4 regions of the Streptomyces sp. NPDC090994 genome follow, and region 1 is predicted to be linked to each of the others. Evidence: riboswitches for the same ligand, from Rfam matches in the RefSeq annotation. Region 1 holds a riboswitch; each other region holds the start of a gene.
What was found. A riboswitch is a leader RNA that binds a small molecule or an ion and turns the genes downstream of it on or off. The one in region 1 is predicted to bind cyclic di-AMP.

Region 1 (2,194 bases):
CGGGGCGACGTCCCAGGTGGCCGGAGCGGCAGGCTAGTTGCACCGGGTTTCGCTCACGTTAACCCACCCAAGATCATTTCCCGTTGCCCGAAGCAACTTCTTGGACGTCCCTTTGCCCGCGCGTGAACGGACGCGGGGACGAACACGTGAACAGCGGGGACGGAGGCGGGGACGGAGGCGCCGACGGCTCGCGCGGACGCACCGACGGCTCGCGCGGACGCGGGGAGGGTCCGAGCGGACGCGCGGGCGCCGGTGCCGGTTGCCGGCGCCCGCTCCGGGTTCCGTACCGCAGGGGGCCGATCGGAGCCGGAACGGGCCGAACGGCGTACCGCCTATCGGCGTAGATTCACGTCCGTTTCCGGAACCGTACGGCTTGCGCAACGCGCCTGGCTCATCGGCGAAATGGCGACTCCGCCGCTGGTGGGGAGGTCACCGGCCCCGGCGATGGTGGCCCGGACGGCGCACCGTCCACCCGAACGGATGAGTGGTGAGTAACAACACAAAGTCCACGTTCCGTTGGGATTTTCCCACTTCGGTGCGTCAAGATCCCTGACTGACGACAAGACCCCGCCGCAGCGGCGGGGCGATCCGGGCGGACGCCGAGTCCTGCCGCCGCCCGGATGACCGGTCGACAGGAGTGGATCGGCAGGAGTGGAGGACCCGAGCACGACGGGTCGCCGGCCCGGTCACGCCATGACCGGAGCCGAGCAGCCCTTGGGGTGAAGCCGCACTCGCGCGGCCGGGCAACTTCGCCAGCCCGAATCCGACAGGTCATCCTTCACAGGCGGCTGACGAAGGGTTGCGCATGACTGCGCTCAATCGTGTCCCGTCGCTCATGGCCCGGGCCGGTACGGCCTCGGCCCTCACCATCGCCGCCGTGGGCGGCTCGATCGTGGTTCCCGGCATCGCCTCCGAGGCCGCCGCGGCGACCCATGCGACCAAGGCGCTGAAGATCGCGGCCTCCAAGAAGGGCGCCCCGTACCGGTACGGGGCCACCGGGCCGTCCCGCTTCGACTGCTCAGGGCTGACGCTGTACTCGTTCAAGAAGGCCGGCAAGAAACTGCCCCGCACGGCGGCCCAGCAGTACAACCGGACCCGCCATGTCTCCGCCTCCAGCCGCAAGGCCGGCGACCTGGTGTTCTTCCATTCCGGTCGCAGCGTCTACCACGTGGGCATCTACGCCGGGAAGGGCAAGATCTGGCACGCCCCGAAGACCGGTGACGTGGTGCGGCTGCAGAAGATCTGGACGAAGAGTGTCTGGTACGGCCGGGTGAAGTGATCCCCCCGAGGGGGCGCGCCGCCGACCCTGCCGGGGGGGCGCGCTCCCTCGGGTGCGGATGGGGCCGTACCGGGCGTACGGACCCCGGGAGGGCCGTAGGGGCCGCGCGGGCCCGTACGGGGCGGCAGGGGTGCCGTACGGGCGCGTACTGGGTGTACGGGTGCCGTACGGGCGCGTACTGGGCGTATAGGTGCATACGGGGCGCACGGGAGCTCCAGGCGTGGCGCGGGCCCGGCGGGCGGTCCGTACGGCATGACCGGCGCCCCTTCCCGGACCGGGCGCGACGGGACCCGCCGCGGTGACGCCTGCCGCGCCCGTCCCTCGCCGCCGCCGACCGCGTCACCGCCGCCGATCGCGCCGTACCGTCGTCGGGAGCGGCTCGGCCGGGGGCGTCCAGGGGAGTTCGACGGAGACGGTCTTGCCGCCCTCCCGGGTGGGGCGGACTCTCAGGCGCCCGCCGCATTCGGCGGCGAGGCAGCGGATGATGACCATGCCGCGGCCGTTGTCCTGCTGGACGGCCGCGGGCAGGCGCTTGGGGAAGCGCGGGTGGCTGTCGGTGACACCGATGCGCAGGCGCTCGTCACGGTCGAGCGCCAGGTCCACCGTGAAGGTGGGTGACTGTCCCAGGGTGTGCTGCACGACGTTGGTCGCCAGCTCCGAGACGATGAGCCGGATGGTGTCGGACACTTCCGTGCCGGCGGACAGTCCCCACTCCGCGAGCGTGCCGACGACGTAGGTCCGGGCGGCGGACACCGAGGCGGGATCGCTCGGCAGAGTGACGGATGCTTCCAGGTGGTCTGCCATGGCGACGTCGTCCCTTTCCGACGGGACCGCAGCCCCACACGGAGCGGATGGTTCGAGTACGGTCCCGGACTGTGCTTGGTCGCCAGAGTGCCATCACCACGCCGGTGAAGG
Region 2 (2,194 bases), on a different contig from region 1:
CATCACCGAGCTGGTCACCATCGCGGTGGTCGCGGTCCTCGCCGTCTTCGTCAACGCCCTGGTCCGCCGCAACGACGAGCGGCTCGCCACCGCCCGCGAGATCGCCGAGGCGGCCCAGCGCGCGGTGCTGCCCGAGCCCGCCGAACGGCTCGGCGGCTTCGAGATCGCCGCCTGCTACGAGGCCGCGCAGGCGGACGCCTTCATCGGCGGCGACCTGTACGCGGTGCAGGACAGCCCGCGCGGGGTGCGGATGATCGTCGGGGACGTGCGGGGCAAGGGGATGGGCGCGGTGGCCGCCGTCGCCGTCGTGATCGGGGCGTTCCGGGAGGCCGCCGAGCAGGAGTCGACGCTGGAGGCGGTGGCGCAGCGGCTGGAGCGGGCACTGGCCCGCGAGGGCACCCGGCGCGAGGGCCTGGACGCCTTCGAGGGGTTCACCACCGCCGTCCTCGTTGAACTCCCGCACGGCGACGGGGTGGCCCGCGTCGTCAACCGCGGGCATCCGCCACCCCTGCTGTGCCACGCCGACGGCAGCCTGCGCGCCCTGAACACCCGGGACGCGGCGCTGCCGCTCGGCATGGGGGAACTGGGCGTGTGGCCGGACCGCGCGGAGGAGACCGCCTTCCCCGCCGGGGCCACGCTGCTGCTCTACACCGACGGGGTGACCGAGGCCCGGGACGCCCGGGGCGAGTTCTACGATCCGGTGGCGCGGCTCAGCGGCCGGCGCTTCCGGCATCCCGGGGAGCTGCTGGACACGCTCGCCGAGGACGTGCGCCGGCACTCCGGGGGCGGGATGGCGGACGACATGGCGCTGCTCGCCGTACGGCGGCCCGATCCGGGCGGCCCCGACGAGTCCGGCGGCGCCTGTGGTCACGAAGGGTGATGGCGTGGGAGCCCTCCGCATAACAATTGATGCACGGTCAGTTTCGCGGGGCGGCGGCGACCGCGGTGCGGGTGTACTGAGACGGGGTCAACTCGCCCCGTTTTCGCCGGTCGTGCGGCCTTGATCCCGGCCGGAAAGCTTAATGATCAAGGAGAACAGCTTGGAAACAGCGCCCCGCTTCTATTAACGTTCGATAACGCAGCGCGGTCGTCCCAGCCGTCACAGAAGGCGGCTCCGTGCGCACGCGCCGAATCCCGTAAGGGAACCGGGGAACCACCACCTTGGGGTGAATCGGGCGTATCCGACCGTGGAAACACGGCCTGTATACGCGCGTAGGAGACCTTCCCGCTCCGAACCCGTCAGCTAACCCGGTAGGCGGAGACGGAAGGAAAGGAGCACGCCCACGTGGCGTCCAACCGGCCTGCCCCCGAGGCCCCGTTCGTGCCCAACCAGCACGACCCCGCAACCTTCGGCTACGGCGCCTTCCGCCCCGACGAGGGCCCCTTCGAAGAGTGGAACCCCACCGCCGACACCGTCCGCCCCGTGCGCGGCAAGCACCGGGTCGCCAAGCAGCGCGGCGGACTGGCCCGCAGCTCCACCGTCCTCGGCGTCGGTGTCATAGCGGCCGTGGGCGCCGGCGGCATGGCCAGCGCGCAGACCGGCAAGCCGCCGGTGTCGATCTCCATGCCCGACCTGCCGTCCGTGGGCTCGATCATCTCGGACGACGACTCCGCCGGGGACACGGCGGACCAGGGGTCGGCCACCCCGCTCAGCAGCATCGCCGCCGTCGCCTCCGACGACACCGGGGAGACCACCGCCACCGCCGGTGAGTCGCTCCGGGCCCGGATCATGGCGCAGGCCGAGCAGCAGCAGAACCAGGTCGAGACCAAGGCCGCCGAAGAGGCTGCCGCCGCCGCCGAGAAGAAGGCCGCCGCGGCCGCCGCCGAGGCCGAGAAGAAGGCCGAGGCCAAGGCCGCCGCCGCCAAGAAGAAGGCAGCGGCGGAGGCCGCGCAGAAGGCCGAGGCCGCACGGCTCGCCAAGCTGGCCGAGCAGTACGCGCTGCCGACCTCCTCGTACACCATCACCTCCACCTTCGGGCAGGCCGGCGCCTACTGGTCCTCCGGCTACCACACCGGCCTCGACTTCGCCGCCCCCACCGGCACGCTCATCAAGGCCGTGCACACCGGGACCATCACCGAGGCGGGCTGGGCCGGCTCCTACGGCTACCGCACGATCCTCACCCTCGACGACGGCACCGAGGTGTGGTTCTGCCACCAGTCCTCGATCAGCGTCAGCGTCGGCCAGAAGGTCAGC
Region 3 (2,194 bases), on a different contig from region 1:
CGACGATTGACGCGTGTTCAGTGACTCTATTGCAATGCGCCGCGCTTTCCGAAGGGGAGCCGGTTTCCCTGGCTTTTTTTGGTCTGTTTTTGGTCACCCGCAACGCAGAAAGCCCCGGCTCGGGGAGCCGGGGCTTTCGGTGTCGCGGGGTGTCAGACGGTGACGCCGTGGGAGCGGAGGTAGGCCACGGGGTCGATGTCCGAGCCGTACTCCGCGCCGGTACGGGCCTCGAAGTGCAGGTGCGGCCCGGTGACGTTGCCGGTCGCCCCGGACAGGGCGATCTGCTGGCCCGGCGTGACCGCCTGGCCCACGGAGACGCCGATGGACGACAGGTGGCCGTACTGGGTGTACGTCCCGTCGTGCATCTTGATCACGACCTGGTAGCCGTACGCGCCGCCCCAGCCGGCCTCGACGACCGTGCCGGCGCCGACCGCGTGGACGGTGGTGCCGGAGGCGGCGTGGAAGTCGATGCCGGTGTGCGTGCCGGAGGACCACAGGCCGCTGCTGGCCTGGTAGGCGGTGGACACGTACGAGCCGCTGATGGGGGCCACGTAGGTGTTCAGGCGCTTGCGCTCGGCCTCGCGGGCGGCCCGCTCCTTGTCCTCGCGGGCCTGCTCGGCGGCCTCGGCGGCCCGCTCGCGGGCGGCCCGCTCGGCCTTCTCCCGGGCGGCGGCGTCCTCGGCGGCCTGCCGCTGGGCGGTGGCCTGGGCCTCGACCTCCTCGGCCACGGCGTCGCCGAGGGTGATGACGGGGGTGAGGCCGGTGTCCTCGGGGGACGGCTCGGCGGCGAGCGCGGGGGCCGCGAGGGTGCCGAGGACGCCGGTGGTGGTGAGGGTCGCGACACCCGCCGCGCGGACGGTGGTGCGGTGTACCCGGCCGGGACGGCGGTGCTTCCCGGTGGCGCGCGTGAACGCCATGTAGAGGCTGGTCCTTTCCTTCCCTCTCGCCTACCGGGTTAGCTGACGGGTTCGGAGCAGGAAGGTCTCCTACGGACCCCCTCGCGGTACGCGCGGGCGTCCGATTCACCCCAGGGACTGCGGTGGGTCCCCGGCTCCCCTGGCTCGCGCCGTACGGGGACTCGGCGATGACTGTCCGGTGCCGCGGGTGCGGCGCACTGCCTGACGAACAGCCTGGGAGACGCTAAGCGGGCGCCCGTTCAAGACTCAAACGCAACAGGGTTTTTGTTGCTCATCCCACAGGGCAGACAGGCAACCTTCGCCCCAATGCGTCGAATTCGGGCAAAGGGCGGCCCCGGCGACACACCGGTCACCGGGGCCTTCACGCGCGCGTGGCGCCGCTCCGCCGTCTGCTCGCCGTCTACTCGGCCGGTACGACGGTGACTTCGCCGATGCCGAGGGCCTCGACGGGCTCCTTGATCTGCGTCGCGTCGCCCACCAGGACGGTCACCAGACGGTCCACCGGGAAGGCGTTGACGACCGCCGCGGTGGCCTCGACCGTGCCGGTCGCGGCGAGCCGCTGGTACAGCGTCGCCTGGTAGTCGTCGGGCAGGTACTGCTCGACCTGGTCGGCCAGCGTGCTCGCGACGGCCGCCGCGGTCTCGTACTTCAGCGGCGCCACGCCCACCAGGTTCTGCACGGCGACGTCGCGTTCGGCGTCGGTGAGCCCGCCCTCGGCGAGCGTGCGCAGCACCTTCCACAGGTCGTCGAGGGCCGGACCGGTGTTCGGAGTGTCGACGGAGCCGCTGATGGCGAGCATCGCGGCACCCGTGCCGTCGGGCGCGGACCGCAGGACCTGGCCGAAGGCCCGGACACCGTAGGTGTAGCCCTTCTCCTCGCGCAGGACGCGGTCCAGGCGGGAGGTGAGGGTGCCGCCCAGGCAGTACGTGCCGAGCACCTGGGCGGGCCAGACGCTGTCGTGCCGGTCGGGGCCGGTACGGCCGATCAGCAGCTGGGTCTGGACGGAGCCGGGACGGTCCACGATGACGACGCGGCCGGTGTCGTCGGCGGTCACCGGGGGCACGGGCCGCGGCTCGGCGGCCGAGCCCGTCCACGAGCCGAGGGTGTCGTCGAGCAGCCCGCCGAGGTCGACGCCGGTGAAGTCGCCGACGACCACGGCGGTGGCCGTGGCGGGGCGGACGTGCTTCTCGTAGAAGGCGCGTACGGCCGCGGAGTCGATGCCGGCGACCGTCTCCTCGGTGCCCTGGCGCGGGCGGGACATCCGGGAGTCCGCCGGG
Region 4 (2,194 bases), on a different contig from region 1:
GTCACGAGGGGTCTCCTGTCTGCTGGTGTCTACTCGCGGTTACACGGCTGGTCGATAGGTCGCTGCCATCACTCAAGTCAGCGTATCCGGTCACGTTTCGATCACCGATAGCGCCCACCGTTACAGGCCGGTCGGTATCAGATCATGAACTGTATGTTTTTGATCAGGTGATATCAGCGGACATACGGCGACTCGGCGGGGCGGCCGGGGCACGCCGACGCCGCGAGTTCTTCTGGGGCCTCCCGGAGACCCGCCGGCCCCCGGGAGGCTCCCTGAGGGCGCCCCCGAGCCGCCGCGCCCCGCCGCGCCCCGCCGCGCCCCGCCGGGCCCCGCCGGGCCCCGCCGGGCCCCACCACCGGTCCACCAGGGCTCCATCAAGGATCCAGCGAGGATCCACCGGGAATCCATCGAAGATCCCACCACTCCTCCCAACGTCGCGCGACCCGGGAACGTCACCCATTCGGCCTACAGACCCCCGTTCCAGACTCCCGCCCCAGACCTTCGCTCCAGACCTCTGCTCCAGACCTCCGCCCCAGACCTCCGCCCCAGACCTTCGCTCCAGACCTCTGCTCCAGACCTCTGCTCCAGCCCCAATAAAACCCAAGTGGCATGATTGCCCGATTTGCCCCACTCGCAGCCGCCCGTGAGTTGACTCACGCCGCCACCCGATCACACATCGCCGCCCGCGCACCCCCCATCCCTTTGCCCCGTACGCCAGTTGACCCTTGCCACTCGCAAAGGATCAAGTACCCCAAATGCCTCAGACCAAGGTCAACAGGCACGTTAGGTGATTCCGGCACTTGTTCCGGACATGTGCTGTCGCATACGTTCCCGGCCTGTCGAGCGGACGCCGAATCCTGCCACCGCCCGACGCACACGCATCCGACTCATTCACGGCAGGAGCGGGGGACCCAGGTAAGTCGCCGCGCCGGCCACCGGACGTCACCCGACGTCACCGGAGGACCGGAGCGGCTCGGGGTGAAGCCGGGCCCGACAGGGCACGGCCGGGCACCTCCCCGCCCGAACCCGACAGCTCACCTCGCAGGCGTATGGAGAGGACCGCACCATGCCCGCAAAGGGTCTCCGGCACGCCACCGGCGCCAGCCGTCTCGTCCGCAAGCTCGCCCTCGCCGGTGCCGGCGCCGCCGTGCTGGCACTGCCGGTCGCCGGCGCCGCCAGCGCGTCCGCCGCCCCGGCCGCCACCCCCGCCGCCGACTCGGCCACGGCGACCACCACGGCCGCCCTGACCGCGGCCAACGGCTACAGCAACAACCTCGACGGCTGGATCCGCCAGTCGCTCGACATCATGGCCGAGAAGGGCATCCCGGGCTCGTACAACGGCATCTACCGCAACATCATGCGGGAGTCGTCCGGCAACCAGTTCGCGATCAACAACTGGGACATCAACGCCATCAACGGCACCCCGTCCAAGGGCCTGCTCCAGGTGATCAAGCCGACCTTCGACGCCTACCACGTCGAAGGCACCTCCTGGGACATGTACGACCCGGTCGCCAACATCACCGCCGCCTGCAACTACGCGGCCGACCGGTACGGCTCCATGGACAACGTCTACAGCGCCTACTGAGCCCGACCCGCCGAGGCCCCGAGCACGCCTCAGCTGAACAGTCGTTCGAGGACGACGGCCACGCCGTCGTCCTCGTTCGACAGGGTGACCTCGTCGGCCACCGCCCGCAGTTCCGGGTGGGCGCCGGCCATGGCGACGCCGTGGGCCGCCCACAGGAACATCGGGATGTCGTTGGGCATGTCCCCGAAGGCGACCGTCCGCTCCGGGCTCAGCCCCAGGCGCTCCGCCGCCAGCTCCAGACCGGTCGCCTTGGTGACACCGCACGGCTGGAGCTCGACCGTCCCCGGCCCCGACATGGTGACCGTCGCCAGCGACCCGACCACCGCGCGGGCCGTCGCCGCCAGCTCGTCGTCGGACAGCCGGGGGTGGCGCAGCAGCACCTTGCTGATGGGCTCCGTCCACAGGTCGTCCCGCCGGCCGACCCGCACCGCGGGCAGCGTGGGGTGCGGCATCAAGTACCCGGGCTCGATCAGCGTGAGCCCGTCCACCCCGTCCTGGTCGACGGCGGCGTACACCTCGCCCACCTCGGCCTCGATCTTGCCGAGCGCGGTCTCGGCCAGCTCCCGGTCCAGGGTGACCGACCACAGCATCCGGTCCGCGCCGGCGTCG

Region 2: it holds a riboswitch for cyclic di-AMP, as region 1 does, so the genes downstream of both, ACIQR3_RS15075 (M23 family metallopeptidase) here and ACIQR3_RS29570 (C40 family peptidase) in region 1, are expected to answer to the same signal.
Region 3: it holds a riboswitch for cyclic di-AMP, as region 1 does, so the genes downstream of both, ACIQR3_RS24025 (M23 family metallopeptidase) here and ACIQR3_RS29570 (C40 family peptidase) in region 1, are expected to answer to the same signal.
Region 4: it holds a riboswitch for cyclic di-AMP, as region 1 does, so the genes downstream of both, ACIQR3_RS03820 (transglycosylase SLT domain-containing protein) here and ACIQR3_RS29570 (C40 family peptidase) in region 1, are expected to answer to the same signal.

What each region holds. Positions count from the first base shown of each region.
Region 1 covers NZ_JBIVWS010000019.1:50,745-52,938, forward strand. The annotation lists cyclic di-AMP (ydaO/yuaA leader) riboswitch at 670-802, shown strand; gene ACIQR3_RS29570 (C40 family peptidase) at 806-1,279, shown strand; gene ACIQR3_RS29575 (ATP-binding protein) at 1,619-2,083, opposite strand.
Region 2 covers NZ_JBIVWS010000006.1:16,067-18,260, reverse strand. The annotation lists gene ACIQR3_RS15080 (PP2C family protein-serine/threonine phosphatase) at 1-880, shown strand, start outside; cyclic di-AMP (ydaO/yuaA leader) riboswitch at 1,116-1,273, shown strand; gene ACIQR3_RS15075 (M23 family metallopeptidase) at 1,286-2,194, shown strand, end outside.
Region 3 covers NZ_JBIVWS010000012.1:112,353-114,546, reverse strand. The annotation lists gene ACIQR3_RS24025 (M23 family metallopeptidase) at 153-917, opposite strand; cyclic di-AMP (ydaO/yuaA leader) riboswitch at 930-1,094, opposite strand; gene ACIQR3_RS24020 (M16 family metallopeptidase) at 1,318-2,194, opposite strand, start outside.
Region 4 covers NZ_JBIVWS010000001.1:802,301-804,494, forward strand. The annotation lists gene ACIQR3_RS03815 (polyprenyl synthetase family protein) at 1-5, opposite strand, end outside; cyclic di-AMP (ydaO/yuaA leader) riboswitch at 874-1,062, shown strand; gene ACIQR3_RS03820 (transglycosylase SLT domain-containing protein) at 1,067-1,585, shown strand; gene ACIQR3_RS03825 (HAD family hydrolase) at 1,615-2,194, opposite strand, start outside.